Regions from separate parts of the Cronobacter turicensis genome, predicted to be linked through region 2. Evidence: predicted binding sites of a transcription regulator. Region 2 holds the regulator's gene; each other region holds the start of a gene.
The links. The regulator CRP, encoded in region 2, controls carbon source genes, mostly activating them, when cyclic AMP is high. The targets are predictions, from matches to a motif close to ATGTGANNNNNNTCACAT.
Positions count from the first base shown of each region.

Region 1: serC (3-phosphoserine/phosphohydroxythreonine transaminase) is a predicted target of CRP. The motif match lies at 1,614-1,631, and genes of this name have one in related genera.
Region 3: cytR (DNA-binding transcriptional regulator CytR) is a predicted target of CRP. The motif match lies at 1,042-1,059, and genes of this name have one in related genera.
Region 4: msrB (peptide-methionine (R)-S-oxide reductase MsrB) is a predicted target of CRP. The motif match lies at 1,528-1,545, and genes of this name have one in related genera.

Region 1 is NZ_CP165997.1:2,762,778-2,770,177, forward strand. Features, by position in the region: gene aroA (3-phosphoshikimate 1-carboxyvinyltransferase) at 1-361, opposite strand, end outside; gene serC (3-phosphoserine/phosphohydroxythreonine transaminase) at 429-1,514, opposite strand; gene AB8W27_RS13235 (DUF421 domain-containing protein) at 1,677-2,369, opposite strand; gene ycaO (30S ribosomal protein S12 methylthiotransferase accessory factor YcaO) at 2,511-4,274, shown strand; partial or broken gene focA (formate transporter FocA) at 4,679-5,535, shown strand; gene pflB (formate C-acetyltransferase) at 5,587-7,400, shown strand, end outside.
Region 2 is NZ_CP165997.1:343,140-350,539, reverse strand. Features, by position in the region: gene AB8W27_RS01615 (phosphoribulokinase) at 1-390, shown strand, start outside; gene AB8W27_RS01610 (OsmC family protein) at 438-842, opposite strand; gene crp (cAMP-activated global transcriptional regulator CRP) at 1,152-1,784, shown strand; gene AB8W27_RS01600 (YccS/YhfK family putative transporter) at 1,847-3,931, shown strand; gene AB8W27_RS01595 (aspartate aminotransferase family protein) at 3,932-5,152, opposite strand; gene AB8W27_RS01590 (aminodeoxychorismate synthase component II) at 5,239-5,802, opposite strand; gene AB8W27_RS01585 (putative adenosine monophosphate-protein transferase Fic) at 5,833-6,435, opposite strand; gene AB8W27_RS01580 (YhfG family protein) at 6,425-6,595, opposite strand; gene ppiA (peptidylprolyl isomerase A) at 6,703-7,275, opposite strand.
Region 3 is NZ_CP165997.1:4,186,951-4,194,350, forward strand. Features, by position in the region: gene priA (primosomal protein N') at 1-944, shown strand, start outside; gene cytR (DNA-binding transcriptional regulator CytR) at 1,103-2,137, shown strand; gene ftsN (cell division protein FtsN) at 2,224-3,249, shown strand; gene hslV (ATP-dependent protease subunit HslV) at 3,341-3,871, shown strand; gene hslU (HslU--HslV peptidase ATPase subunit) at 3,881-5,215, shown strand; gene menA (1,4-dihydroxy-2-naphthoate polyprenyltransferase) at 5,394-6,326, shown strand; gene rraA (ribonuclease E activity regulator RraA) at 6,419-6,904, shown strand; gene zapB (septal ring assembly protein ZapB) at 6,956-7,195, opposite strand.
Region 4 is NZ_CP165997.1:2,478,945-2,486,344, reverse strand. Features, by position in the region: gene AB8W27_RS11810 (D-hexose-6-phosphate mutarotase) at 1-249, opposite strand, end outside; gene gapA (glyceraldehyde-3-phosphate dehydrogenase) at 325-1,320, opposite strand; gene msrB (peptide-methionine (R)-S-oxide reductase MsrB) at 1,666-2,079, shown strand; gene AB8W27_RS11795 (YeaC family protein) at 2,120-2,398, shown strand; gene pncA (bifunctional nicotinamidase/pyrazinamidase) at 2,480-3,121, opposite strand; gene ansA (asparaginase) at 3,134-4,150, opposite strand; gene sppA (signal peptide peptidase SppA) at 4,252-6,102, opposite strand; gene AB8W27_RS11775 (NAD(P)H nitroreductase) at 6,277-6,828, shown strand; gene selD (selenide, water dikinase SelD) at 6,980-7,400, shown strand, end outside.

The DNA of each region.
Region 1 (7,400 bases), 2.0 Mb from region 2:
GCGGCTCGCCGGTCAGCACCACGTTGTTTGTGCCAAGGCACAGCGCCGCCGCCAGTGGACGCATCGCGGTGCCCGCGTTGCCTAAAAACAGCTCCAGCTCCACGAGCGTATTGAACGGCCCGCCCTGCCCCTGAATTTCACAGCGGGTGCGATCCTCTGAAAGCGAATAATTAACGCCGAGCGCTTTCAGCGCATTGAGCATGTGGCGCACGTCATCGCTGTCTAACAGGTTAGTGAGCGTGGTGGTGCCTTTCGCCAGTGCGGCCAGCAGCAGCGCCCGGTTGGAAACGCTCTTGGAGCCTGGAAGGTTGATGGTGCCATCCACGCGCGCGATGGGTTGTAAGGTCAGGGATTCCTGCATGGAAAAAGTCTCAATAAAACAGAATAAAAACCCCACGGCAGCCGCGGGGCGAAACGTAACGGGAGGATTAGCCGTGGCGGCGTTCGAAATCAACCATAAAGTCGGTCAGGGCCTGAACCCCTTCGAGCGGCATCGCGTTGTAAATGGAGGCGCGCATGCCGCCTACCACGCGGTGGCCTTTCAACGCATGCAGACCCGCGGCGAAAGATTCTTCGAGGAACAGTTTATCCAGGTTGCTGTCGGCGAGCTGGAACGGCACGTTCATACGTGAACGGTTAGCGGTCGCCACATCATTGCGGTAGAAATCGCTGTTATCAATCACGCCATAAAGTAGATCCGCTTTTTGCTGATTGATCTTATCCATCGCCGCCACGCCGCCTTTGGCTTTGAGCCATTTGAAGACCAGGCCCGCCAGATACCAGGCAAACGTCGGCGGCGTGTTGAACATGGAGTCGTTCTCGTTCAGCACGCTGTAATCCAGAATCGACGGACAAGCGGCATGCGCCTTGCCGAGGAGATCCTCGCGCACGATAACCAGCGTCAGGCCCGCCGGGCCAATGTTTTTCTGGGCGCCCGCGTAGATAACGCCGTAACGGCTGACATCAATCGGGTGAGAAAGAATGGTGGAGGAGAAATCCGCAGTGACGATGGCGTCGCCAAAATCAGGCGTATCGTTAATCGCGACGCCGTCGATAGTTTCATTCGGGCAGTAGTGCATGTAAGCCGCGTCCGCAGAGAGCTGCCATTCACTCATCGGCTTGATGCCGCGTTTGCCATCGACGGTGATTTTCGCGTCGATCACGTTCGGCGTCAGGTATTTTTTGGCTTCTTTAACGGCGCTTGCCGCCCAGTAGCCGCCATCAACATAGTCTGCGGTGGTTTTGTCGCCCAGCAGGTTCAGCGGAAGTGCGGAGAACTGCCCGCGTCCGCCGCCGTGGCAGAATAAAACTTTATAATTTGAGGGGATCTCCAGCAGATCGCGAAAATCCTGTTCCGCCTGTTCAGCCACCTGAATAAATTCTTTGCTGCGGTGGCTGATTTCCATCACAGAGGTGCCTAACCCCTGCCAGTCACGCAACTCTTCCTGAGCCACTCGTAACACATCCGCCGGCAGCATCGCCGGGCCAGAACTAAAATTGTAGACCTGAGCCATTTCCCCTCACCACGCTAAAAGCAATAAGTTTTTCCTGTGGCTATCGGTTTTATCATTCCGTTGACAGGGCTGCAACGGCTAATCCTGGCGCCGGGGGGAATGTGCGCCAAATCACACAACACAATCCGCCAGCGCAGCGCCTGCTGGCGGTGGAATTTGCTGTCAGGTGACGCGGGTCGCGGTGCTTGCCTTCACCCATATATGGTTTTTACAGCGCGGGCAGGCCGGTTTCACGCCCGCGTCAAACGTCACCACTTCACTGCAACGGATGCAGGCGTAATCGCCGGTTTCCGGAATGTGTTCAAAACGCTCGCTGCAATACTCCGGCAGAATCGACAATCCGGGGCGCACCAGTTTATCGGGAAAGTAATAGATGCTGATTTGACCATTGGCCTCAAGGATGGCGAGCCGCACCTGGCCCAGATGCTCGACGCCCTGGGTGCGTAATTCCATAAAAAACTCGAATTCCGTCATGTTCTCCCGGTTGAGTTTTTCCCAGGCCAGTTCGCCATCTTCGATAATAATGCGCGGCTTGCCTTCCAGCAGATCCTCAAGCTTTTCGCTACAGGACATCAGCCACATCACCAAACGATAGAGCACGCCAAGCGTAACGAAGACCACCAGCACCGGCAGCAGCGGCACGTCGTCATAAAACGCTACGTCCCCCGCCGCTGAGCCAAGCGTCAGAATGATCAGCACTTCAAAGAGCGACATCTGACGCACGCCGCGTCGCCCGGTAATTTTGAGAAACAGAAAGACCAGAATAAAGGTATAAAGGCTGCGCAGCGCGACTTCACCCAGAAATTCAAGAGGAAACTTGTCAAGCGCCATCCGTTGCAAATCGAAAGCTTTCATATTTTTCTTACGCCATAACAGGGAGTTATCTTCATTAAGCATAGCCGTAAGATTTATTTTTGCTGCGTCGGGCGGGACGATGGCGTATACGGGCTAAAATCCGTATCATTGCGCGCTTTGCGTACGACAAAAGTGGATCCCATGACTCAAACCTTCATCCCCGGCAAAGATGCCGCTCTGGAAGACTCCATCGCTCGCTTCCAGCAGAAACTCACCGATCTGGGCTTTAATATTGAAGAAGCCTCCTGGCTGAACCCGGTGCCGAACGTCTGGTCCGTACATATTCGCGACAAAGAGTGCGCGCTGTGTTTTACCAACGGCAAAGGCGCTACCAAAAAAGCCGCGCTGGCTTCCGCGCTGGGCGAATATTTTGAGCGTCTCTCCACTAACTACTTCTTCGCCGATTTCTGGCTGGGCGATACGATCGCCAACGGCCCGTTCGTACATTATCCGAACGAAAAATGGTTCCCGATCCCGCAGAGCGACGCGCTGCCGGAAGGCATTCTCGATGCCCGCCTGCGCGCGTTTTACGATCCGGAGAACGAGCTGACCGCCAGCATGCTGATTGACCTGCAGTCCGGTAATGAAGAGCGCGGCATCTGCGCCCTGCCATTTACCCGTCAGTCGGACGAGCAAACCGTCTATATTCCGATGAACATCGTGGGCAACCTGTATGTATCCAACGGTATGTCTGCAGGCAACACCCGCAATGAAGCCCGCGTTCAGGGACTTTCCGAAGTCTTTGAACGTCACATCAAGAACCGCATTATTGCCGAGAGCATCAGCCTGCCGGAGATCCCCCAGGAGGTGCTGGCGCGCTATCCTGGCGTGGTCGAGGCTATCAATACCCTTGAAGCTGAAGGCTTCCCGATTTTTGCTTACGACGGGTCGCTGGGCGGCCAGTACCCGGTTATCTGCGTCGTGCTGTTTAACCCGACCAACGGCACTTGCTTTGCCTCTTTCGGCGCGCATCCTGATTTCGGCGTAGCGCTGGAACGTACCGTTACTGAATTGCTCCAGGGCCGGGGCCTGAAAGATCTCGACGTGTTTACGCCGCCCACCTTCGATGACGAAGAAGTAGCCGAGCACGCGAACCTTGAGACGCACTTTATCGACTCCAGCGGTCTGATCTCCTGGGATATGTTCAAGCAGGACGCCGATTACCCGTTTGTGGACTGGAGCTTCGCCGGCACCACGGAAGAAGAGTTCGCCACCCTGATGGCGATCTTCAACGCTGAAGATAAAGAAGTGTACATCGCCGATTACGAGCATCTGGGCGTTTACGCCTGCCGTATTCTGGTGCCGGGCATGTCCGATATCTACCCGGCGGAAGATCTGCTGCTCGCCAACAATAGTATGGGCAGCCATCTGCGCGAAACCCTGCTGGCTCTGCCGGGCAGCGAGTGGGAAAAAGAAGATTACCTGAACCTTATCGCCCAGCTTGACGAAGAAGGCCATGACGATTTTACCCGCGTGCGTGAGCTGCTGGGGCTGGCGACCGGTAAAGACAATGGCTGGTATACCCTGCGCATCGGCGAACTGAAAGCGATGCTGGCGCTGGCTGGCGGCGATCTGGAGCAGGCGCTGATCTGGACCGAATGGACCATGGAATTTAACGCCTCGGTCTTCAGCGCTGAGCGCGCCAACTACTATCGCTGCCTGCAGACGCTGCTGCTGCTGGCGCAGGAAGAAGAGCGCGAGCCGCTGCAATACCTGAACGCGTTTGTACGTATGTATGGCGCAGAAGCAGTGGAAGCCGCCAGCGCGGCCATCAGCGGCGAAGCGCCTTTCTACGGCCTGCAGCCGGTCGACAGCGATCTGAAAGCTTTCCCGGCGCACCAGTCGCTGCTGACGGCCTATGAGAAGCTTCAGCGCGCCAAGGCTAAGTTTTGGCAAGGAAATTGATATAACGCATATCAATTAACCTGCTTCACACTTATGTTTAGCAAATATGACGGGGCACGTTTACGGCCCCGTTTTTATTTGTCTGGCTAAAAATTTAATTGTAAATAATGAGTTAAATATTGGTGAATATGCAATATATCCACCAGGCTTATTTGTTACCTTTTTTAGTCAAAAAGTCATAATGGTTAACACCTTAGAGGGAGAGGTAAAAAGCTTTTTTTTCAAAACTTTTAATAATTTTTAAAATTTATTTTTTATTGGATAATCAAAAAGTTAAGCTGAAATTGCGTAAAAACCAGACGCCTTTCAGTCCTGCAAACCTGGCGAGATATGATCCATATCAAATTTTACTACATCATGCTTTGTTAGTATCAACTCGCCGAATAAATAAAGAGAGAGTTAGTGTGAAAGCTGACAACCCTTTTGACTCCTTACTCCCCGCTGCGATGGCGAAAGTTGCCGAAGAAGCGGGTGTGTACAAAGCCACCAAACATCCGTTAAAGACGTTTTATCTGGCAATTACGGCTGGCGTATTCATTTCCATTGCTTTTGTTTTCTATATCACCGCCACCACCGGCGCTGCCGCAATGCCTTTCGGCATTACAAAATTGATTGGCGGCATCTGTTTCTCACTCGGTCTGATTCTTTGCGTCATTTGCGGCGCCGATCTTTTTACTTCAACGGTGCTGATTGTGGTCGCTAAAGCCAGCGGTCGCATCACCTGGGGTCAACTGACGCGCAACTGGCTGAATGTTTATATCGGCAACCTGATTGGCGCCCTGCTCTTTGTTTTACTGATGTGGCTTTCTGGCGAGTATATGACCGCCAACGGCGGCTGGGGACTCAACGTCCTGCAGACCGCGTCGCATAAAGTTGAACATACGTTTATTGAGGCGGTTTGCCTCGGCATCCTGGCTAACCTGATGGTGTGTCTGGCCGTCTGGATGAGTTACTCAGGACGCAGCCTTATCGATAAGGCCTTTATTATGATTCTGCCGGTCGGCATGTTTGTGGCCAGCGGTTTCGAACACAGTATCGCCAACATGTTTATGATCCCGATGGGGATAGTGATTCGTCACTTTGGCAGCCCGGAGTTCTGGAGCGCGATCCACGCTTCGCCAGACCAATTTTCTCATCTGACCGTGATGAATTTCATCATCGATAACCTGATACCGGTAACCATAGGTAATATTATTGGTGGGGGTTACTTGTCGGATTGACATACTGGGTCATTTACCTGCGTGGCGACGACCATCGCTGATAGTTGTTCCAGGCAGTAAATAAAAAATCCACTTAAGAAGGTAGGTGTTACATGTCCGAGCTTAATGAAAAGTTAGCCACAGCCTGGGAAGGTTTCGCGAAAGGCGACTGGCAGAATGAAGTCAACGTCCGCGACTTTATCCAGAAAAACTACACGCCATACGAGGGTGATGAATCCTTCTTGGCTGGCGCAACAGAAGCCACCACTTCACTGTGGGACAAAGTTATGGAAGGCGTCAAACTGGAGAACCGCACTCATGCGCCAGTAGACTTTGACACTTCCGTGGCGTCCACCATCACCTCGCATGACGCAGGTTATATCAACAAGACGCTCGAAAAAATTGTTGGCCTGCAGACTGAAGCTCCGCTGAAACGCGCCATTATTCCGTTTGGCGGCATCAAAATGGTTGAAGGTTCCTGCAAAGCGTACAACCGCGAGCTCGATCCGCAACTGAAAAAAATCTTCACCGAATACCGTAAAACCCATAACCAGGGTGTATTCGACGTTTACACCAAAGATATCCTGAACTGCCGTAAATCCGGCGTGCTGACCGGTCTGCCGGATGCTTACGGCCGTGGCCGTATCATCGGTGACTATCGCCGCGTTGCGCTGTACGGTATCGACTTCCTGATAAAAGACAAATACGCGCAGTTTGTTTCCCTGCAGTCTGATCTGGAAAACGGTGTAAACCTGGAAGCGACTATCCGTCTGCGCGAAGAGATTGCTGAACAGCACCGCGCGCTGGGTCAAATCAAAGAGATGGCAGCGAAATATGGCTGCGATATCTCCGGTCCGGCGACTAACGCTCAGGAAGCCGTACAGTGGACTTACTTCGGCTATCTGGCTGCTGTGAAATCCCAGAACGGCGCAGCGATGTCCTTCGGCCGCGTCTCCACGTTCCTTGACGTGTACATCGAACGCGACCTGAAAGCTGGCAAACTCAACGAGCAGGAAGCCCAGGAACTGATCGATCACCTGGTCATGAAACTGCGTATGGTGCGCTTCCTGCGTACCCCGGAATATGATGAGCTGTTCTCCGGCGACCCGATTTGGGCGACCGAATCCGTTGGCGGTATGGGCGTTGACGGCCGTACGCTGGTGACCAAAAACAGCTTCCGCTTCCTGAACACCCTGTACACCATGGGGCCGTCTCCGGAGCCGAACATCACTATCCTGTGGTCCGAAAAACTGCCGCTGAACTTCAAAAAATTCGCGGCGAAAGTTTCCATCGACACCTCTTCTCTGCAGTACGAGAACGATGACCTGATGCGTCCGGACTTCAACAACGACGACTACGCTATCGCCTGCTGCGTAAGCCCGATGGTGGTTGGTAAGCAAATGCAGTTCTTCGGTGCTCGCGCTAACCTCGCGAAAACCATGCTGTACGCTATCAACGGCGGCGTTGATGAAAAACTGAAAATGCAGGTAGGTCCGAAATCTGCACCGATCAAAGGCGATCTGCTGAACTTTGACGAAGTCATGGAACGTATGGATCACTTCATGGACTGGCTGGCGAAACAGTACGTCACCGCCCTGAACATCATCCACTACATGCATGACAAATACAGCTATGAAGCCTCGCTGATGGCGCTGCACGATCGCGACGTTATCCGCACCATGGCGTGTGGTATCGCCGGTCTGTCTGTTGCGGCTGACTCCCTGTCTGCCATTAAATACGCGAAAGTTAAACCGATTCGTGATGAAGATGGTCTGGCAATCGACTTCGAAATCGAAGGCGAATACCCGCAGTTCGGTAACAACGACGCTCGCGTGGATGACCTGGCGGTTGACCTGGTTGAACGTTTCATGAAGAAAATTCAGCAGCTGAAAACCTACCGCAACGCTATCCCGACCCAGTCCGTGCT
Region 2 (7,400 bases):
TGGATACAAAAGCTGATTCGCGATACCAGCGAGCGCGGCCACTCCCGCGAGGCAGTGATGGATTCCGTGGTGCGCTCCATGGAAGATTACATCTCCTACATCACGCCGCAGTTCTCGCGCACCCATATTAACTTCCAGCGCGTGCCGACGGTGGACACGTCCAACCCGTTCGCCGCGAAAAGTATCCCGTCGCTCGATGAGAGTTTCGTGGTGATTCACTTCCGCAATCTGGACAATATCGATTACCCCTGGCTGCTGGCGATGCTACAGGGCTCGTTTATCTCGCACATCAATACGCTGGTGGTGCCGGGCGGCAAGATGGGGCTGGCGATGGAGCTTATTATGCTGCCGCTGGTGCAGCGGCTGATGGAAGGGAAACAGATAGCGTGACAGAATGGCCCGGTGGCGCTGCGCCTGCCGGGCCGCCCGCCGTCACATCACGCGTCGATCACTTCGTAAGAATGGGTGATGTTGACCCCTTTGCCGAGCATCAGCGCCACTGAACAGTACTTCTCCGCCGACAGATCCACCGCGCGCGACACTGCCGCGTCTTTCAGATCTTTACCCGTCACCACAAAGTGCAGATTGATATGCGTGAACAGACGCGGAGCCTCTTCGCGACGCTCTGAGGTCAGCTTCACTTCGCAGTCGGTCACGTCGTGACGGCCTTTTTGCAGAATAGAGACCACATCAATGGCGCTGCAGCCACCTGCCGCCATTAAGACCATTTCCATCGGGCTCGGCGCTTTGTCGCCGGAGTTGCCGTCCATCAGGATCTGATGCCCCGAAGCGGACTCGCCAAGGAAGGTTAAGCCTTCCACCCATTTCACTCGTGCATGCATGTTATTCGCTCCAGGCTATTCATTTTTCTGACAGATTACGCGCGCGCGTCATCAGAGGCAACGGAAGGCGACCTGCGTCAAGCTGAAACGAGACAACAGGAGACACCTGATAAAAGCTATGCTAAAACAGTCTGGATGCAGCGGCGATACATTGATGTTACGCATGGGTGCAGAGGAGAAGACAATTTATCGGCTGCGATGTCCACGGACAGCCAACTTCCCTGGAAGCGGGAAGATGATGATTGCAAAGCCAGACAGGGGTTACGCGCCCTGTCTTTGGAGCCAGTTTAAAACAGAGGATAACCGCGCATGGTGCTTGGCAAACCGCAAACAGACCCGACTCTTGAATGGTTCTTGTCTCATTGCCACATTCATAAGTATCCATCTAAGAGCACGCTGATTCACCAGGGTGAAAAAGCGGAGACGCTGTATTACATCGTCAAAGGCTCAGTGGCAGTGCTGATCAAAGATGAAGAGGGCAAGGAGATGATCCTCTCGTACCTGAATCAGGGAGACTTCATCGGCGAACTGGGTTTGTTCGAGGAAGGTCAGGAACGCAGCGCCTGGGTTCGCGCTAAAACTGCCTGTGAAGTGGCTGAAATCTCCTACAAAAAATTCCGTCAGCTGATTCAGGTTAACCCGGATATTCTGATGCGTCTCTCCTCGCAGATGGCTCGCCGCCTGCAAGTCACCTCAGAGAAAGTGGGCAACCTCGCCTTCCTGGACGTGACCGGCCGCATCGCTCAGACGCTGCTGAACCTGGCGAAACAGCCGGACGCGATGACCCATCCGGACGGAATGCAGATTAAAATCACGCGTCAGGAAATCGGCCAGATTGTCGGCTGCTCCCGCGAAACCGTTGGCCGCATTCTGAAAATGCTCGAAGATCAGAACCTGATCTCCGCCCACGGTAAAACTATTGTGGTTTACGGTACCCGCTAAAAAATCAAAAAACGGCGTGTCGCTTCGGTAACACGCCGTTTTTGTATCTATACTTCTCCCCTATGTGGCGTCGTCTTATCTATCACCCTGAAATTAATTACGCTTTACGGCAAACGCTGATCTTAAGCCTGCCGGTGGCGGTCGGGTTGATGCTGGGCCATCTCCAACAAGGGTTGCTGTTTTCACTCGTCCCCGCCTGCTGCAATATTGCCGGTCTCGATACCCCGCACAAACGCTTCTTCAAACGCTTGATCATCGGCGCCTCGCTGTTTGCGCTGAGCAGCCTGGCGGTACAGTTTCTGCTGTTACAGGCCATCCCGCTGCCGCTTATTCTGCTGATGCTGGCGCTGCTGCTGGGCGTGACGGCGGAGATAAGCCCCCTGCATGCGCGCCTGCTGCCCGCGTCGCTTATCGCGGCCATCTTCACGTTAAGCCTCGCCGGGAATATGCCCGTCTGGGAGCCGATGCTGCTCTACGTTCTCGGCACGCTCTGGTATGGCGCGTTTAACGGTTTCTGGTTCTGGCTGTGGCGTGAACAGCCGCTGCGTGAATCGTTAAGCCTGATTTATAAAAGCCTCGCCGACTACTGCGAAGCGAAATACAGCCTGCTGACGCGCCACACAGAACCGGAACAGGCGCTGCCGCCGCTACTGGTGCATCAGCAAAAAGTGGTGGATCAGATAAGCCAGTGCTATCAGCAGCTACAGATGCTGTCGGCGACCAAACAGAACGGCTACAAACGCCTGCTGCGCACGTTTCAGGTGGCGCTGGATCTTCAGGAGCATATTTCGGTCTCCCTGCATCAGCCGCGTGAAGTGCAAAAGCTGGTGGAGCGCAGCCACGCCGAAGCGGTGCTGCGCTGGACGGCCCAGACCGTCGCCACGCGCCTGCGCACGCTCTCTGACGATATTCTCTACCACCGCTACTCGTACCGCTTCTCAATGGATAAGCAGATTGAGGCGCTGGCGAAAATCGCCCGTCAGCATCCGGACAACCCGGTCGGCCAGTTTTGCGAATACCATTTCAGCCGTATCGCCCGCGTGCTACGCACCCAGCGCCCGCTCTACGCCCGTGACCTGATGGACAGCGGCCAGCGCCGCCTGCCGCTGCTGCGGGCGTTGAAAAGCTATCTGTCGTTGAAATCCGCGGCGCTGCGCACCGCCGCGCGTCTGGGCGTAATGCTGGCGGCGGCGGGCCTGTTAGGGAGCGCGTTCAATTTACCGAAGCCGTACTGGATCCTGATGACGGTGCTCTTCGTCACGCAAAACGGCTATGGCGCGACACGGGTGCGCATCCTGCACCGGGCGGGCGGCACGCTGGCGGGGCTGATTATCGCGGGCATCACGCTGCACCTGAATGTGCCGCAGGGCTATACCCTGCTCGGCATGTTGCTGGTGACCTTAATCAGTTATCTGATAATCCGGCGGCACTACGGCTGGGCGATGATTGGCTTTACCGTCACGGCGGTCTATTCGCTGCAAATCCTGACGCTCAACGGCGAGCAGTACATCGTGGCGCGCCTGATAGACACGCTGTCCGGCTGCCTTATCGCGTTCGGCGGCATGGTCTGGCTCTGGCCCCAGTGGCAGAGCGGCCTGCTGCGCCAGAACGCGCATGACGCGCTGGAGGCCGACCAGGAGGCGCTGCGCCTGATCCTGAGCGACGATCCGCAGCCCGGCCCGCTGGCGTGGCAGCGGATGCAGGTCAACCAGGCGCACAACGCGCTCTATAACTCGCTCAATCAGGCCATGCAGGAGCCGGGCTTTAACAGTCGTTATCTGGAGGATATGCGTCTGTGGGTCACGCACAGTCAGTTTATCGTCGAGCACATCAACGCGATAACGACGATGGCGCGCGAGCAAACCACGCTGACGCCGGAGACGGCGGCGCGCTACTTACAGGCTTGTGAAATTGCGCTACAGCGCTGCCAGCAGCGGCTGGAGCATGACGCGCCGGGCGACACGCAAAACGAGGCGGTACTGGAGGGCGAAGAGGTCTTGCCGGAAGGGGCGCCGGGCGTAATGGAGCATCATCTGCTGCGCATTCTCGATCATCTGCGCACCATGCACACCATCTCTTCCGTGGCGTGGCGCCAGCGCCCGCATCACGGTATCTGGCTCAGGCGACGCCTGAGCCAGTCACGCTGATTAACCGTTAACCACGCGTGCGACGGCGCGCGCGAAACGGGCCATCCCTTCGTCGATATCGGCACTCTCCACCAGCAGCGACGGCGCGAGACGCATCACGTCCGGCCCGGCGTTCAGCACCATCACGCCTTCCGCCGCGGCGGCGTACAAGAAATCGCGGGCGCGCCCGTGGAAGGCTGGGGTCAGCTCGGCGCCAATCAGCAGGCCCATGCCGCGAATATCGCTGAACAGTCCATACTGCTCGCCGATGCGCTGAAGGTGCTGCACGAACTGCTCGCGTTTTTGCGCCACGCCGTCCAGCACCTCCGGGGTGTTGATAATATCAAACGCTTCGCCCGCCACCGCGCAGGCGAGCGGGTTGCCGCCGTAGGTGGAGCCGTGCGAACCCACATGAAACGCCGAGGCGACATCATGCGTGGTGAGCATCGCGCTGACCGGGAAACCGCCGCCCAGCGCTTTGGCGCTGGTCAGGATGTCCGGCGTCACGCCGTAATGCATGTAAGCAAACAGCTTGCCGCTGCGGCCCATGCCGCACTGTACTTCGTCGAACACCAGCAGCGCCTGATGGCGGTCGCACAGCTCGCGCAGGCCGCGCAAAAATTCCGGCGTCGCGGCGGTCACCCCGCCCTCGCCTTGCACCGGCTCGACCACCACCGCGCAAGTGTGGTCGTCCATCACCGCTTTGACCGCATCGAGATCGTTGAACGGCACATGGATGATATCAGCGGGTTTCGGGCCGAAGCCGTCGGAGTATTTCGCCTGGCCGCCCACGGAGACGGTAAACAGCGAACGTCCGTGAAAGGCATTATAAAACGCGATGATTTTCGTTTTGTACGGGCTGTGACGTGTGATGGCGTAATGGCGGGCCAGCTTGAACGCGGTTTCATTGGCTTCGGTGCCGGAGTTCATGAACACCACGCGCTCGGCGAACGTGGCGTCCACCAGCTTTTGGCCCAGGCGCAGCGCGGGCTCGTTGGTAAAGACGTTGCTAGTGTGCCAGAGCGTTTCGCCCTGCGCTTTCAGCGCCTCCACCAGCCGCGGGTGGCAGTGGCCGAGCGCCGTCACCGCGATACCGCCCGCGAAATCGACATACTCTTTGCCCTGCTGATCCCAGACGCGGCTGCCCTTGCCTTTCACCGGGATAAATTCAGCCGGTGCATAAATCGGCAGGATCACTTCATCGAAGGTGGCGCGCGTAATTGCTGTTTTTTCAGTTGCCATTTCATGCCCATCCAGTAAATGTGCCATCGCACATGAAAAGATAAGCACAAAATATGAATAAAAAATCACTGAAAGGCAATAAAAATTCAGCGCGAAAGGAAGTTCGCCAGGAGCTGATGGCCCTGCTCGCTGAGAATGCTTTCCGGGTGAAACTGCACGCCTTCAAGCGCAAGGTGGCGATGGCGAATGCCCATGATTTCGCCCGCCTCTGTCCAGGCGGTGATTTCAAACGCCGCAGGGAGCGTGGCGCGGTCGATAATCAGCGAGTGATAGCGAGTCACGGTCAGCGGGTTATTAAGCCCGGAAAAAACACCGTTATTGTTATGTGAAATCACCGAGGTTTTGCCGTGCATGACCTTTTCAGCCCGCACAACGGACGCGCCGAAGGCCTGCCCGATGGCCTGATGCCCGAGGCAAACGCCGAGGATCGGCAGGCGACCGGCAAAACGCCGGATCGCCGCCAGTGAAATACCGGCTTCATTCGGCGTGCAGGGACCGGGGGAAATCACCAGCTGCGCCGGGGCGAGCGCCTCGATATCCTCACACGTCAGTTCATCGTTGCGCCTGACCACCACCTCCGCGCCCAGCTCGCTGAAATACTGAAACAGGTTCCAGGTGAAAGAATCGTAGTTGTCGATAAGCAGTAACATGGCGGCTCCGTAAAAAAGAACCGCGTCAGTTTACTCGTTTTCCCGCGCGTCGCTCACTACGCTCGTGAAGATTTTCTCAAGCGGCGCCAGGTCGCCCATCGCGCCCGCCTGGTTGGCGGCGCGCCACGCGTCGACATCCACACCGCGCCAGTCCAGGCTGTAGCCCGCATGCAGCGCCAGCTGTTCGAAGAAGACGCGCTGGGCGCGGCCTGTACCGATACGAAACGGATGCAGCACGTTGATTTCGCAGTAGTAGTGCGAAAGACGCGCGACAAACGCCTCCGGCTCCAGACCGATGAGATAGTCTTCATCTTCCAGCGCCTGCATCAGCGCGTTACCTTCTTTCTCCAGATATTCAAAGTGCGCGAAGCGGGTTTCGCCCTGGTAGATGTCTACCTCGCGCAGCTCGCCCGCCCACTCATAGAGATCCTGAAACAGCTGGCGGTGAATGGCGCACAGATGCGGCAGCCCGCGCTGCACAGGGCCCAGTTCCAGCGTCGCCGCGCGCAGCGAGGTGAGTTCGCGCTCGGCATGTTGCAGATCCTGCGCGGCGTGAATGTTCAGCCGGTTGCGCAGCACATCGCTGCCGGACCAGAAGTAAGGGTCGCGCCCGTCGCCAAATTTATCGCTCATAGTGCCCCCTCAGCTCTTCAATGCGCGCCAGCGCTTCTTCGCGGGATAAGGTCACCAGAGGCACCTCAATGCCTTCCAGCCGGTTGCTGGCCTGGAAGTTCTGATTCTTTTGCGCGTCCCAGAGTCGAGACTTTTGTTTATCGGTGAGTTTTCTGGACATTTTGCCTCCCTGAACGTAACCCCGTGTGCCACAAGTATAAGCAGCAATGGGCCGGTTTGCCGGGAGGAGACGCGACGCGGGCCATGTAGCCCGCGTGCGCAAGAAGATTACGGCAGGACTTTCGCGGAGAGGATCACAACCGGTTTGGACGGGACATTCTGGTACGGGCCGACGTCGTGGGTCTGCACCTGGGCGATTTTATCCGCCACGTCCATGCCTTTAACCACTTTACCGAAAACAGCGTAGCCGAAATCGCGCTGGCCATGGTTCAGGAAGGCGTTATCCGCCACGTTGATAAAGAACTGGCTGGTGGCGCTGTCTTTATCGGCGGTGCGCGCCATCGCGATGGTCCCGCGCGCGTTGGGCAGGCCGTTATCCGCCTCGTTTTTCACCGGCGCGTTGGTTGGTTTCTGCTGCATATCCGCGGTAAAACCGCCGCCCTGCACCATAAAGCCTGGGATCACGCGGTGGAAAATCGTGTTGTTGTAAAAACCGCTGTTGACGTAATCAACGAAGTTTTTCACTGATGCCGGCGCTTTCTGGCTGTTCAGCTCCAGCTCAATATTTCCCGCAGAGGTCGTCAGCAGAACATGCGGGTCGCCTTTTGCCGCCAGCGCGGCAGGAGAAAGGGCAGAGAGAGCAAATACAGCCGCAACAGCCGCCAGAGTGGATTTGAGCATGAAGAATTCCTTACGAAGGAGAAAAAAGCGAGTGGGTCGATTCTAAATAGCGATCGCATGCGGTGCCAGAGATTTACCTGGTTTTACGTACCAGCGCGCAGCGAAAAAGCGCTCATCGGATCTGC
Region 3 (7,400 bases), 540 kb from region 2:
ACCAGGTGATTCTGTTTCTTAACCGCCGCGGCTTCGCGCCCGCGCTGCTGTGCCACGACTGCGGATGGATAGCCGAATGCCCGCGCTGCGATCACTTCTACACGCTGCACCAGTCACAGCATCAGCTGCGCTGCCACCATTGCGACAGCCAGCGCCCCGTGCCGCGCCAGTGCCCGCAGTGCGGCTCCACGCATCTGGTGCCGGTGGGGCTTGGCACCGAACAGCTGGAACAGAGCCTGGCGCCGCTATTCCCCGGCGTGCCGCTGTCGCGTATCGACCGCGACACCACCAGCCGCAAGGGCGCGCTAGAACAGCAACTGGCGGAAGTTCATCGCGGCGGCGCGCGCATTCTTATCGGCACCCAGATGCTGGCCAAAGGCCATCACTTCCCCGATGTCACGCTGGTGGCGCTGCTGGATGTCGATGGCGCGCTGTTCTGCGCCGATTTCCGCTCGGCAGAGCGTTTCGCCCAGCTCTATACGCAGGTGGCGGGCCGCGCCGGACGCGCTGGTAAACAGGGCGAAGTGGTGCTCCAGACGCACCACCCGGAACATCCGCTGTTACAGACGCTGCTGCATCAGGGTTATGACGCGTTTGCCGATCAGGCGCTGGCGGAGCGCGGCAGCGTCTCGCTTCCGCCCTACAGCAGCCATATTTTGATTCGCGCCGAAGATCACCATAACCAGGACGCGCCAGCGTTTCTCCAGCAGCTGCGTAATCTGCTCCAGGCAAGCCCGCTTGCCGATCAAAAACTCTGGCTGCTCGGCCCGGTGCCTGCGCTGCAACCCAAGCGTGGCGGTCGTTATCGCTGGCAGTTGCTGCTACAACACCCGTCGCGCTTACAGTTGCAACGCATTGTCGCGGGCAGCCTGCCGCTGGTAGGCACGCTTCCCGCCGCCCGTAAAGTGAAATGGACACTCGACGTCGACCCGACCGAAGGCTGACTGCCCGCCCCGCTTCTGCGAAACGGATCGTAAAATTTAATATCCGTCACATCTTCGATGTAATTTTTGTAACTGGCGCGCCCAATATCTGCTAAGAATGTGAGGCGTGTCAGATTACAGGACGAGTCTGCGCCTGCGGACCGCTACGAGGAGATGAAGTGAAGTCCAAAAAGCAGGTTGCCGCCGCAACCATGAAAGATGTCGCCGTTCGCGCCAGGGTCTCTACCGCGACGGTATCCCGTGCGTTAATGAATCCGGAGAAAGTGTCACAGGCCACCCGCAACCGCGTGGAGCAGGCCGCCATTGAGGTGGGTTATCTGCCCGGATCGCTCAACCGCAACCTGAAGCGCAATGAATCGCGCACCATTCTGGTGATTGTCCCGGACATCTGCGATCCGTTTTTCAGCGAAATCATTCGTGGTATTGAAGTCACCGCGGCGGACCAGGGGTATCTGGTGCTGATTGGCGACTGCGCGCACCAGAACCAGCAGGAAAAAACCTTCATTGATCTCATCATCACCAAACAGATAGACGGCATGCTGCTGCTGGGCTCGCGTCTGCCGTTCGACGCCAGTAAAGAGGAGCAGCGCAATCTGCCGCCGATGGTGATGGCGAACGAATTCGCGCCGGAGCTGGAGCTGCCGACGGTGCATATCGACAACCTCACCGCCGCGTTCAACGCCGTGAACTATCTGCATGAGCTGGGGCATCAACGCATCGCCTGTATCGCCGGGCCGGAAGAGATGCCGCTGTGCCACTACCGCCTTCAGGGCTACGTTCAGGCGCTGCGCCGCAGCGGCATGACAGTGGACCCGCACTATATCGCCCGCGGCGATTTCACCTTTGAAGCGGGCGCGCAGGCGCTGGAACAGCTGTTAAGCCTGCCGCACCCGCCGACGGCGATTTTCTGCCACAGCGACGTCATGGCGCTCGGCGCGCTGTCGATGGCGAAACGCCGCGGCTTCCGCGTGCCGGACGATCTCTCCATCATCGGCTTTGATAACATCGCGTTAGCGGAGTTTTGCGATCCGCCGCTCACCACGGTGGCGCAGCCGCGTTTTGATATCGGCCGCGAAGCCATGCTGTTACTGCTCAGCCAGCTCAACGGACATACCGTCAGCAGCGGCTCGCGTCTGCTGGACTGCGAACTGGTGCTGCGCGGCACCACGCGCGCGCCGAAGCCGCGAAATTAACCGCCTTTAAGACTCCTTATCTGGTCAAAGGCCCGTCCCTTAAGTAACATGGCGGGCTGATAACGAATGGATACAGCGAAACGATAGTGGCACAACGAGATTATGTACGCCGCGGACAGCCGACACCCGCGCGGCGCAAGAAAACCAGTCCCCGCAAAAAGCAACGTAACCTGCCTGCTGTTTCACCGGCGATGGTCGCTATCGCAGCGGCGGCGCTGGTCGCCTTTATTGGCGGTCTGTACTTTATTACGCATCACAAGAAAGAAGAGTCAGAAACCCTGCCGGGCCATAAAGTCACCGGCAACGGCCTGCCGCCGAAGCCAGAAGAGCGCTGGCGCTATATTAAAGAGCTGGAGAGCCGCCAGCCTGGCGTGCTGAAACCGACCGAGCCTTCCGCCGGCGGTGAAATCATGAATCAGGATCAGCTGACCAACGAACAGCGTCAGTTGCTCGATCAGATGCAGGCGGATATGCGCCAGCAGCCGACGCAGCTTAACGAAGTGCCGTGGAACGAACAGACCCCGGCGCAGCGTCAGCAGACGCTGCAACGCCAGAAACAGCTTCAGCAACAACAGCAGATGCAGCAGTGGAATAATACGGCGCAGCAGCCAGTGCGCACCGCGCCGCGTGCGGAAACCCCGCGCACAGAAACGCGGTATCAGCAGCCGCAGACCCGCACCGTGCAGACGCAGCAGCCCGCGCGCGCCGCCACGCAACCGGCGCAACAGCCGCGCCAGCAGCAGGCGAACAGCGCGCCGTATCAGGATCTGCTCCAGACGCCGCCGCATACCACTACGCAGCGTGAAACCGCTCAGAGCAAGCCTGCGCAAACCGCGCCGGTGACGCGTGAGACGGAAGCCGCGAAACCGGCCGAGAAGAAAGACGATCGCCGCTGGATGGTGCAGTGCGGCTCGTTTAAAGGCACCGAGCAGGCGGAAACCGTGCGCGCCCAGCTGGCGTTTGAAGGGTTTGACTCACGCATTACGTCCAACAATGGCTGGAACCGCGTGGTGATTGGCCCGATTAAAGGCAAAGATAACGCCGACGGCACCCTCAACCGCCTGAAGATGGCGGGTCACTCAAACTGCATTCGTCTCGCCTCCGGGGGTTGAAACCCCCAAAACATCCCCCATCTATAATTGCATTCTGCCCTGCATAACCTGCAGGGCGCTGTCTTCAGCTTATGCAATAAGGGGTTTGCTCGTGACAACAATAGTAAGTGTGCGCCGCAACGGCCATGTAGTGATCGGTGGCGACGGCCAGGCCACCCTGGGCAACACCGTAATGAAAGGCAACGTGAAAAAAGTCCGCCGTCTGTATAACGATAAAGTTATCGCGGGCTTCGCAGGCGGCACCGCCGACGCCTTTACCCTCTTTGAACTCTTTGAACGCAAACTGGAAATGCACCAGGGCCATCTGGTGAAAGCCGCCGTGGAACTGGCGAAAGACTGGCGTACCGACCGTATGCTGCGTCGCCTTGAAGCCCTGCTGGCGGTAGCCGACGAAAACGCCTCGCTGATTATTACCGGCAACGGCGACGTCGTGCAGCCGGAAAACGATCTGATTGCCATTGGTTCCGGCGGGCCTTACGCGCAGGCTGCGGCACGCGCGCTGCTGGAAAACACCGAGCTTGGCGCTCGTGACATCGTCGAGAAGTCGCTGGGGATTGCGGGCGATATCTGCATCTACACTAACCACTTCCTCACCATCGAAGAATTGAACTCCAAAGCGTAAGGACCCTACATGTCTGAAATGACCCCACGCGAGATTGTCAGCGAACTCGACAAACACATTATCGGTCAGGACGCGGCGAAGCGTTCTGTCGCTATCGCCCTGCGTAACCGCTGGCGCCGTATGCAGCTTAACGAAGAACTGCGTCATGAAGTGACCCCGAAAAACATCCTGATGATCGGCCCGACCGGCGTCGGTAAAACCGAAATCGCCCGTCGTCTGGCGAAGCTCGCCAACGCGCCGTTTATCAAAGTAGAAGCGACAAAATTCACCGAAGTGGGCTATGTCGGTAAAGAAGTGGATTCCATCATCCGCGATCTGACCGATTCCGCCATTAAAATGGTGCGCATGCAGTCGATCGAGAAGAACCGCTACCGCGCCGAAGAGATGGCAGAAGAGCGCATTCTCGACGCGCTGATCCCGCCGGCCAAAAACAACTGGGGCCAGCCGGAACAGCAGCAGGAGCCGTCCGCGGCGCGTCAGGCGTTCCGCAAAAAACTGCGCGAAGGCGAACTCGACGACAAAGAGATTGAAATCAATCTCGCTGCCGCGCCAATGGGTGTTGAAATCATGGCGCCTCCGGGCATGGAAGAGATGACCAGCCAGTTGCAGTCGATGTTCCAGAACCTGGGCGGCCAGAAGCAAAAACCGCGCAAGCTGAAAATTAAAGATGCGATGAAACTGCTGGTGGAAGAAGAAGCCGCCAAGCTGGTGAACCCGGAAGAGCTGAAAGAACAGGCTATCGAAGCCGTTGAGCAGCACGGCATCGTGTTTATCGACGAGATTGATAAAATCTGTAAGCGCGGCGGCAACGTTTCCGGCCCGGATGTCTCTCGTGAAGGCGTACAACGCGACCTGCTGCCGCTGGTGGAAGGCTGCACCGTCTCCACCAAACACGGCATGGTGAAAACCGACCACATCCTGTTTATCGCCTCCGGCGCGTTCCAGGTGGCGAGCCCGTCCGATCTTATCCCGGAGCTTCAGGGTCGTCTGCCGATCCGCGTTGAGCTGCAGGCGCTGACCGCCGACGATTTCGAGCGCATCCTGACCGAGCCAAACGCCTCTGTCACCGTCCAGTACAAAGCGCTGATGGAAACCGAAGGCGTGCACATCGAATTCACCGACGACGGCATCAAACGTATCGCCCAGGCGGCATGGCAGGTGAACGAAACCACCGAAAACATCGGCGCGCGCCGTCTGCACACGGTGCTGGAGCGTCTGATGGAAGATATCTCCTATGACGCGAGCGATCTGGGCGGCCAGACCATCACTATCGACGCGGATTATGTGAGCAAGCACCTGGATGCGCTGGTCGCAGATGAAGATCTGAGCCGTTTTATCTTATAATCGCGCTCAACGCATTTTCATCACTTTTGATGAGGGCTTTTGCCCTGTCCGAGGTGAAGTGCGGTAAGGCGGTAAGTCTGCTCCCGGCGTTCATGCGCCGGGATGATAAGGCGACGCCAGCCATCCGCAGCTTCATCAGGCAGGCAGGCCCTCATTTTTTATTGGCTCAGATCCCTTTATGAATACATCGACACACACGGTAAGCCGTACCCAGGCCTGGCTTGAAAGCCTGCGTCCGCGCACGCTGCCGCTGGCTTTTTCCGCCATTCTCGTCGGCAGCGCGCTCGCCGGATGGCAGGGCTATTTCGATCCCGTGATTACGCTGCTGGCGCTGCTGACCGCCGGGCTGCTGCAAATTCTGTCTAATCTTGCCAACGATTATGGCGACGCCGTCAAAGGCAGTGACCAACCGGACCGCCTCGGCCCGCTGCGCGGCATGCAAAAAGGGGCGATCACCGCGCCGCAAATGAAGCGCGCCATCCAGCTCACCGTGGCGCTGATTTGTGTCTCCGGGCTGGCGCTGGTCTATGTCGCCTGTCGCAGCATGGCGGATGTGCTCGGGTTCCTGGCGCTCGGCGCGCTCTCGATCCTCGCCGCCATTACCTACACCGTCGGCACGCGCCCGTACGGTTATATGGGCCTTGGCGATATCTCTGTGCTGGTCTTCTTCGGCTGGCTGAGCGTGCTCGGCAGCTGGTATCTCCAGGCGCATATGCTGATTGCGCCGGTCTGGCTGCCCGCGACCGCCTGCGGATTGCTGGCGGCAGCGGTGCTCAATATCAATAATCTGCGTGATATCGACAGCGACCGACGCAACGGCAAGAACACGCTGGCGGTGCGCCTCGGCCCCGTCGCCGCACGCCGTTACCACGTGGGGCTGTTAGTCGGCGCGCTGGGCTGTCTCGCGGCGTTTAATCTGCTGTGGCTGCATAGTCTCTGGGGCTGGCTGTTTCTGCTCGCCACGCCGTTGCTGGCGCGCCAGGCGCGTTTCGTGCTGCGCGAAACCGAGCCTGCGGCGATGCGCCCGATGCTCGAACGTACCGTCAAAGCGGCGCTGCTGGTTAATCTGCTGTTTATCATCGGGCTTATCGTCAGCCAGCCTCTGCGTTAACTGACCCGCATCAATTAACAATTGATGATTTTGCCAACAGCGCGCGTTAAGCGATATACTGACAACTCTTGCAGCAACTGAACGTTAAACCTATGAAATACGATACTTCTGAGCTTTGTGACATCTACCAGGAAGAGGTCAACGTTGTGGAGCCTCTGTTCTCCAACTTCGGCGGTCGCTCTTCTTTTGGCGGGCAAATCATCACGGTGAAATGTTTCGAGGACAACGGGTTGCTGTATGAGCTGCTCGAAGAAAATGGCCGCGGACGCGTTTTACTGGTCGATGGCGGCGGTTCGGTACGCCGCGCCCTGATTGATGCGGAACTGGCGCGCCTTGCGGTGCAGAATGAGTGGGAAGGTATTGTCGTCTACGGCGCGGTGCGTCAGGTGGACGATCTGGCGGAGCTGGATGTCGGCATCCAGGCGCTGGCGGCGATCCCGGTGGGCGCGGCAGGTGAAGCCATTGGCGAAAGCGACGTGCGCGTCAATTTCGGCGGCGTGACCTTCTTCTCCGGCGACCATCTCTACGCCGACAATACCGGTATTATCCTTTCTGAAGATCCGCTGGATATCGAGTAACAAAAACGGGCGCCCTGAGCGCCCGTTCTTTTTTGGTTCAATGTGCGTTAATCACACTTCTTCCATTTTCCCCAGCAGCGCCTGCAGGCGTTCCTGCCAGACATGCTGCTGTTCGCGCAGCTGGTGGTTTTCGTGCTCCAGCGCTTCGCGGCTGCCATGGGCGTTCTGAACTTCCTGAGCAAGTTGATTATTCTTGTCTTTCAGCTCTTCGATTTCCATCTGCAGCAGGGTGATGGTATCAACAGCCTGCTGTACTTTGGCTTCCAGTTTCTCAAACACTTCAAATGACATCGTCCTACCTCTCCTGAATTGCAAGGCGTTGATGGATAACTATCCTCGTCCCGGTGCCCGGCGACGCCTTAAATTAATCTGTGCGCACAACACTCGTCCCGATTGTATGAAGCCCTTGTGCCCCTGTCCAGCGACAACCCGCACGGATTGCGGTTTGCGCGCTTTTTCAGTCTAAACCGAGTGTATTCGCTTCACACTGCGGTAA
Region 4 (7,400 bases), 2.1 Mb from region 2:
CCACGGCCAGCAAATCGGTACGCCGCCGCGCAGCGCGACGCCTTTCTTAAACGGCGTATTGGCGCTCAGCCATAACACCTCTTCTTCGCCAGCTGGTTTCCAGCACAGCAGATGCGCGCCCTGCAGCGCCACGGCGGCGCGAACCTGCGGATGGTCGATAACGATAACGTCCAGTTCGTCATGCTGACGACGGGAGAGATAAGGCGTTAACTGTTCAGACACCGGCAAGGCAAAAATCGTCTTGATCATTTCTGGCAATCCTCTGTCTTAAAGCCAATAAAAAGGGCGACCGAAGTCGCCCTTAGGATCAGAATCTCATCTCACTTATTTGGAGATGTGAGCGATCAGGTCCAGTACTTTGTTGGAGTAGCCGGTTTCGTTGTCGTACCAGGAAACCAGTTTCACGAAGTTGTCGTTCAGTGCGATACCTGCTTTAGCATCGAACACGGAAGTGCATACTTCGCCGTTGAAGTCGGTGGAAACCACGTCATCTTCGGTGTAACCCAGAACGCCTTTCATTTCGCCTTCAGCGGCTTTCTTGATGGCGTCTTTGATCTGCTCGTAGGTCGCTGCTTTTTCCAGACGAACGGTCAGGTCAACGACAGACACGTTCGGGGTCGGAACGCGGAACGCCATACCAGTCAGTTTGCCGTTCAGTTCCGGCAGTACTTTACCTACTGCTTTAGCAGCGCCAGTAGAGGACGGGATGATGTTCTGAGCTGCGCCGCGGCCGCCGCGCCAGTCTTTGTGAGACGGGCCGTCAACGGTTTTCTGGGTAGCGGTGGTTGCGTGAACGGTAGTCATCAGACCTTCGATGATGCCGAAGTTGTCGTTGATAACTTTCGCCAGCGGTGCCAGGCAGTTGGTGGTGCAGGATGCGTTGGAAACGATGTCCTGGCCTTCATATTTATCAAAGTTAGCGCCACGAACGAACATCGGGGTGTTGTCTTTGGACGGGCCAGTCAGAACAACTTTTTTCGCGCCAGCGGTGATGTGTTTACGTGCGGTTTCGTCGGTCAGGAAGATACCGGTCGCTTCAGCAACCACGTCCACGCCCACTTCGTCCCACTTCAGGTTAGCCGGGTCTTTTTCAGCGGTAACGCGGATTTTTTTACCGTTAACGATCAGATGACCGTCTTTAACTTCAACGGAACCGTCGAAACGACCGTGAGTAGAGTCATACTTCAGCATGTAGGCCATGTACTCAGCGTCTAACAGGTCGTTGATTGCAACGATCTCGATGTCAGAACGTTTCTGAGCAGCACGGAAAACAATGCGACCGATACGGCCAAAACCGTTGATACCTACTTTGATAGTCATATATTCCACCAGCTATTTGTTAGTGAATAAAAGGTTGGCTGTAAAATTACAAAAACCTTACGCAGCGTCAAGCGGAATCGTGTCAATCATTGCGACAAATCAATCCTCTGGACAAGCTTTGCACGACTGACTCACCTCACTCTTCCTTTTGGCCTCAGGTCCATATGGGGACGCTGAGAGGAATTTAAAAGGGCGTCGAAAACAAAAGTGTGATGTTAATCACATTTGCCTGTTCGCTGCATTTTCAGTGCTAAGTTTAGACCAAAAGTGTACGCCTTACTGTTAATGTTTTGTTAGAATATTACAGGTAATGTAACTGCTTAAACCTTGCCGAGATGTCACCTTATGGCCAATCAAAACTCTCATGACGACCTGAAAAATACCCTGACGGAAATGCAGTTCTACGTCACCCAGAATCACGGTACGGAACCGCCGTATACCGGGCGTCTGCTGCATAATAAGCGTGATGGCGTCTACCGCTGCCTGGTATGCGATGCGGCGCTGTTCAACTCCGCAACCAAGTATGATTCCGGCTGCGGCTGGCCCAGCTTTTACGAGCCGGTGAGCGAGGACTCGATTCGTTATATCAACGATTACTCGCACGGTATGCAACGTATTGAGATCCGCTGCGGCAGCTGCGATGCGCACCTGGGCCACGTCTTCCCGGACGGCCCGCAGCCGACCGGCGAGCGCTACTGCGTCAACTCGGCCTCGCTCAGCTTTACCGATGACGATAACGGCGAGCAAATCAAAGGCTGAAGAATCGATTCAGCAAATTATTCCACTGGAGCGTGATTTTATGAACCTGGAAGACCTGATTAGCAGCATGACGCCTGACGTTTACGAGCGCCTTGCGACGGCCGTTGAGCTCGGAAAATGGCCCGACGGCGTGGCGCTCACCCCCGAGCAGAAAGAAAACAGCCTGCAGCTGGTGATGCTCTGGCAGATGCGGCATAACACGAATCCGCAGCACATGACGATCGGCACTGACGGCCAACTGGTGATGAAAAGCAAGCAGCAGCTTAAGGCGGAGTTCGGCATCAATCAGCAGCCTATCGCCACGCTCAAGCCGGAGTGAGCTGACGTTTGCTGAAGCCATAAAAAAGGCCGCGGATTGCTCTGCGGCCTTTTTTATAATGCAACGTAGGTCTGAAGAGGCTTACGGCTGCGTTTCGCGCCAGTCATCGAGCGTATAGAGCGTGGCGCCGCTCGCCGCCATCTCCTGAAACGCCAGCATACTGGCCTGCGGCGTCAGGTTAACGCCACGGCAGCCGTCGGTTATCACATTCACCGTATACCCAAGACTTACCGCGTCGAGCACCGTGTATTTCACGCAGTAGTCGGTGGCCAGACCCATCACGATTAATTCGTTGACGCCGCGCTCACGCAGCCATGCGTCGAGCGCGGTTTTCTGGCGATGCCCGTTATCGAAAAACGCGCTGTAGCTGTCGATAGCCGGATTTTCGCCTTTATAAAACCGCTGTTCGATGGCGCTCTGGTTCAGCAGCGGATGGAGCGCCGCGCCGTCGCTTTCCTGAATGCAGTGATCGGGCCACCAGGTTTGCGGCAGGCCGTCAAGCGTGCCTTGCGTGAACGGCTCGGCGCGCTGAACAGAAGCAAAGCTGCCGTGATTGGCCGGATGCCAGTCCTGGCTTGCCACCACCGGCTCGCCGCGGCTCTGACACCATGCAATCATCGCGTTCGCTATATCCACCGTGCTGTCGCCTTCCGCGACTGCCAGCGCGCCGCCGGCGCAAAAATCATTTTGCAGATCCACCAGCAGCAGGGCGCGTGAGTTCATATCGTGCTCCTTTTAGTCGTCCGGGGTCAGTTCGCCGCGCAGGTTACACATCATCGCCTCGCGGATCGCCTGCGGCTCCAGCCCCTGGCTTAACAGATAATGCAGTTTGGTCAGCGTGGCCTCGACGGTCATGTCAAAGCCGCTGATGACGCCCGCATGGGCCAGCGCGTTGCCGGTGGCGTAGCCGCCCATATTTACTTTACCGGACATACACTGCGTCAGGTTGACCACCACAATCCCGCGCGAGCACGCTTCCTGCAACTCTTTCAGGAATTCCCCATGCTGCGGCGCGTTGCCGACGCCGTAAGAGCGCAGGATCAGCGCCCGCACCGGCTGGCGTAAGAAGTTACGCACCACGTCGGCGGAGATCCCCGGATAAATGGTCACCACGCCGATAGGCTGCGGCGTAATCGTATGCACGCGCAGCTCGCCGTGGCCGTGCGGCGCGGGCGGCGTATTCAGGCGACGAATATGAATGCCGGCTTCCAGCAGTGGCGGCAGATTAGGGGAGGCGAAAGCGTCAAAGCCGTCGGCATGGGCTTTGGTGGTGCGGTTGCCGCGATAGAGCCGGTTATTGAAGAACAGCGTCACTTCGCTAATCGGATAGTTCGCCGCCACGTAGAGCGAATTCAGCAGGTTGATCTGCCCGTCGGAGCGCAGCTCCGCGAGCGGGATCTGCGAGCCGGTCACGATAACCGGTTTGCTAAGATTCTCGAGCATAAACGACAGCGCCGAGGCCGTGAACGCCATCGTATCGGTGCCGTGAAGGATAACGAAGCCGTCATACTCGTCGTAATGCGCTTTGATGTCCTCGGCGATATGCTGCCAGTCCTGCGGCGTCATATCGGAGGAGTCCATCAGGGGCGCATATTCATGGATGGTGAAATCCGGCATTTCGGGGCGGTGGAATTCCGGCATTTGCGCGAGCTGCTGCTGGAGGTGGCCGGAAACGGGAATGTAGCCGTGTTCGGAGCGTTGCATACCGATGGTGCCGCCGGTATAGGCAACGTAGATCGATTTCTTTTGCATAGGTTAGCTTTCGTTGTGCTTAAACCCGCGCAGTATAGAGGCGCTGCGCAAAAAAATCAGCCCGGCGCTGGCCGGGCTGTGACAGGATCGACGCAGGCGCCTTAGCGCACGTCGCCGCAGGTCAGGCAGAAGGCGTAACGGTTCTGCGGATCGTTAAAGGCGGCGAGCTTATCGCCTTCTTTTTTCGCCGCCAGCGCCGCGTCGGCCACCGGCGCAGGCAACCATGCCTGAAGCGCCTGCGGCAGCATCGCGTGCACCGAACCGGTCAGATTCGCCAGCACCATATCCACAAAGCCCGGCTCATCCTGATAGAAATCGAGATGCCAGGTTTTCAGCTTCGCCAGCTCAGCGGCTTTTTTCACGGCGTCGTCGAAATCGCCGAGGCTGTCCACCAGGCCGTTTTGCTTCGCGTCTTCACCCGTCCAGACGTGACCCTGCGCAATCTGGTCTATCTGTTGCGGCGTCTTGTGACGCGACTGCGCCACCAGACCGATAAAGCGCTGATAACCGTTTTCGATGGTTAACTGCATCAGCTTCTGCACTTCAGGCGGCAGCGCTTTGGTGACCGACACATCCGCAAGCGGCGAGGTCGCGACACCGTCGGTATGCACGCCAATGGAATCGAGGCTGTTTTCCACCGTGTTGATAACGCCAAAGATGCCGATGGAGCCGGTCAACGTGCTCGGGTTCGCCACGATATAACTGGCCGGCGTGGAGATCCAGTAACCGCCGGACGCCGCCATGCCGCCCATGGAAACCACGATCGGTTTGCCTGCTTCTTTCGCCGCCGCCAGCTCCTGACGAATAGTTTCAGAAGCGGTCACGCTGCCGCCGGGGCTGTTCACCCGCAGCACTATGGCTTTTACCTTCGGATCCAGACGCGCGTCGCGGATCTGCGCGGCGGTGGTATCGCCGCCGACGTTGCCCGGCGTCTCTTCGCCATCCATGATGGCCCCGTTGGCGAACACCACGGCGATGCTCTCGCCCTGTTCAGACGGCTTGTTCACCGGGTAGTCGTAAATGCTGACGGCGCGGAAATCTTTATCCTTGTCGCTCCAGCCAAATTGTTTCACCAGCGCTTTATCGATGGTCGCGCTGCTCGCCAGCTCATCCACGAGCTTATTGTCGAGCGCATATTTCGCCGTATCGCCGCCTGCGGCTTCAAGGCCTGCGATCATCGCCTGCGCGCCAGGGAAGATCTGGCTGGCCGGCACCTGACGGTTGGCCGCGAGTGTGCCGAGATAGTTCTGCCACAGCTCGCCAATCCAGCGGCTGTCGGCCTCACGGGCTTCCGGCGACATATCGTCGCGGATAAACGGCTCAACGGCGGATTTATAGGTGCCGACGCGGAACACATGGGTGGTCACTTTGAGTTTATCGAGCAGCGATTTGTAGTAGAGGCCATTAGTCGCGAAACCGTGCAGATCGACGGTGCCCTGCGGCGAGAGCCAAATCTTGTTGGCGAAGCTTGCGAGGTAATACTGGCCCTGGCTGTAGCTTTCACCGATGGCGTACACCGGCTTACCGGCGTCGCGGAATTCGCGCAGCGCCTTGCCGATATACTGCATTGAAGGCTGATCGGCGCCGGCGAAATCTTTCAGATCCAGCACGATACCCGTGATATTGCGGTCGTCTTTCGCCTGGCGAATCGCGTTGACGATATCAAACAGCGAATTTTCCTGTAAACGGTCGGAGCTTGCGCCAAAGAGCTGACGGCCCAGCGCGCCAAGCTTATTATTAACCGACGGTTTATCCACCACCACGCCGCTGATATCGAGCAGCAGCGCGCCGCGCGCAGGTTCAGACGGGCCGCTGTTAAACTGCATCCAGACGCCAACGCACACCAGCACCAGCAGCAGAAACAGCAGATTCATCACCAGCTCTCTGATGATATTGAGCAGGCGCCAGGTCCACTTAAAGAATCCGGCAATAATTCGCCAAAGGGTACGCATTTACTCTCCCTAATCCGTGAATAACGGGGAACCCCGTAACCTCCCGCTACAGGCGGGACGCCGACAAAGTGTAAATACCACGGGCGGGCTTGTCAGCAGGAAACGCGGGCAGGGTGTAACAAAACATACCGCTGTGTTAATTTTATGGGTAAAAATCATCAAAGGAGAGTTGAGATGGATGCATTAGATATGCTGGTCAACCGCCGCAGCGCCTCACGTCTCGCTGAGCCTGCGCCAACGGGCGACGCGCTGGAAAACATTCTGCGGGCGGGTCTGCGCGCGCCGGATCACGGTACGCTACAGCCGTGGCGTTTCTTTGTCATCGAAGGGGAAGGGCGTGAGCGCTTCAGCGCGCTGCTGGAGAAAGCCGCCGTTGCCGACGGTCAGGATGAAAAGGCTATCGACAAAGCCCGCAACGCGCCGTTTCGCGCGCCGCTGATTATCACCGTGGTCGCCCACTGCGAAGCGCACCACAAAGTGCCGCACTGGGAGCAGGTGGTCAGCGCCGGTTGCGCGGTCATGGCGATGCAGATGGCAGCGCTCGCCCAGGGCTTTAACGGCATCTGGCGCAGCGGCCCGTTCACTGACAACAACCTGGTGCGCGAGGCGTTTGAGTGCCGCGAGCAGGATCAAATTGTCGGTTTTCTCTATCTCGGCACGCCGCAACTGAAGGCGTCCACCACCATTAATCTGCCGGATACCGCCCCCTTCGTGCGTCATTTCTGAACCCCACGCGCAAAACTGTCTGGATTGTGAGCAAAAGCGGCGCAATTCAGACAGCCATACTTACCACCCCGTCTTTCTGGCGCTACCATAAGCGCGCTTTATTTATCGAATGATAACGATCACCTGATTCTGACCAAACAAGGAGCGGTCCATGAGTGAGCAAGCGATTCGTCTGACCCAGTACAGCCACGGAGCAGGTTGCGGTTGTAAAATTTCCCCGAAAGTGCTGGAAACCATCCTGCACAGCGATCAGGCGAAGTTTATCGACCCCAACCTGCTTGTCGGTAACGAAACGCGCGACGACGCGGCGGTGTACGACCTGGGCAACGGCACGAGCGTTATCAGCACCACTGATTTCTTCATGCCCATCGTGGACAACCCGTTCGACTTTGGCCGCATCGCCGCTACCAACGCCATCAGCGATATCTACGCGATGGGCGGTAAACCTATTATGGCGATCGCCATTCTCGGCTGGCCGGTTAACACGCTTGCGCCGGAAATCGCGCGCGAGGTGGTGGAAGGCGGGCGCTTTGCGTGTCAGCAGGCGGGCATTGCGCTGGCGGGCGGCCACT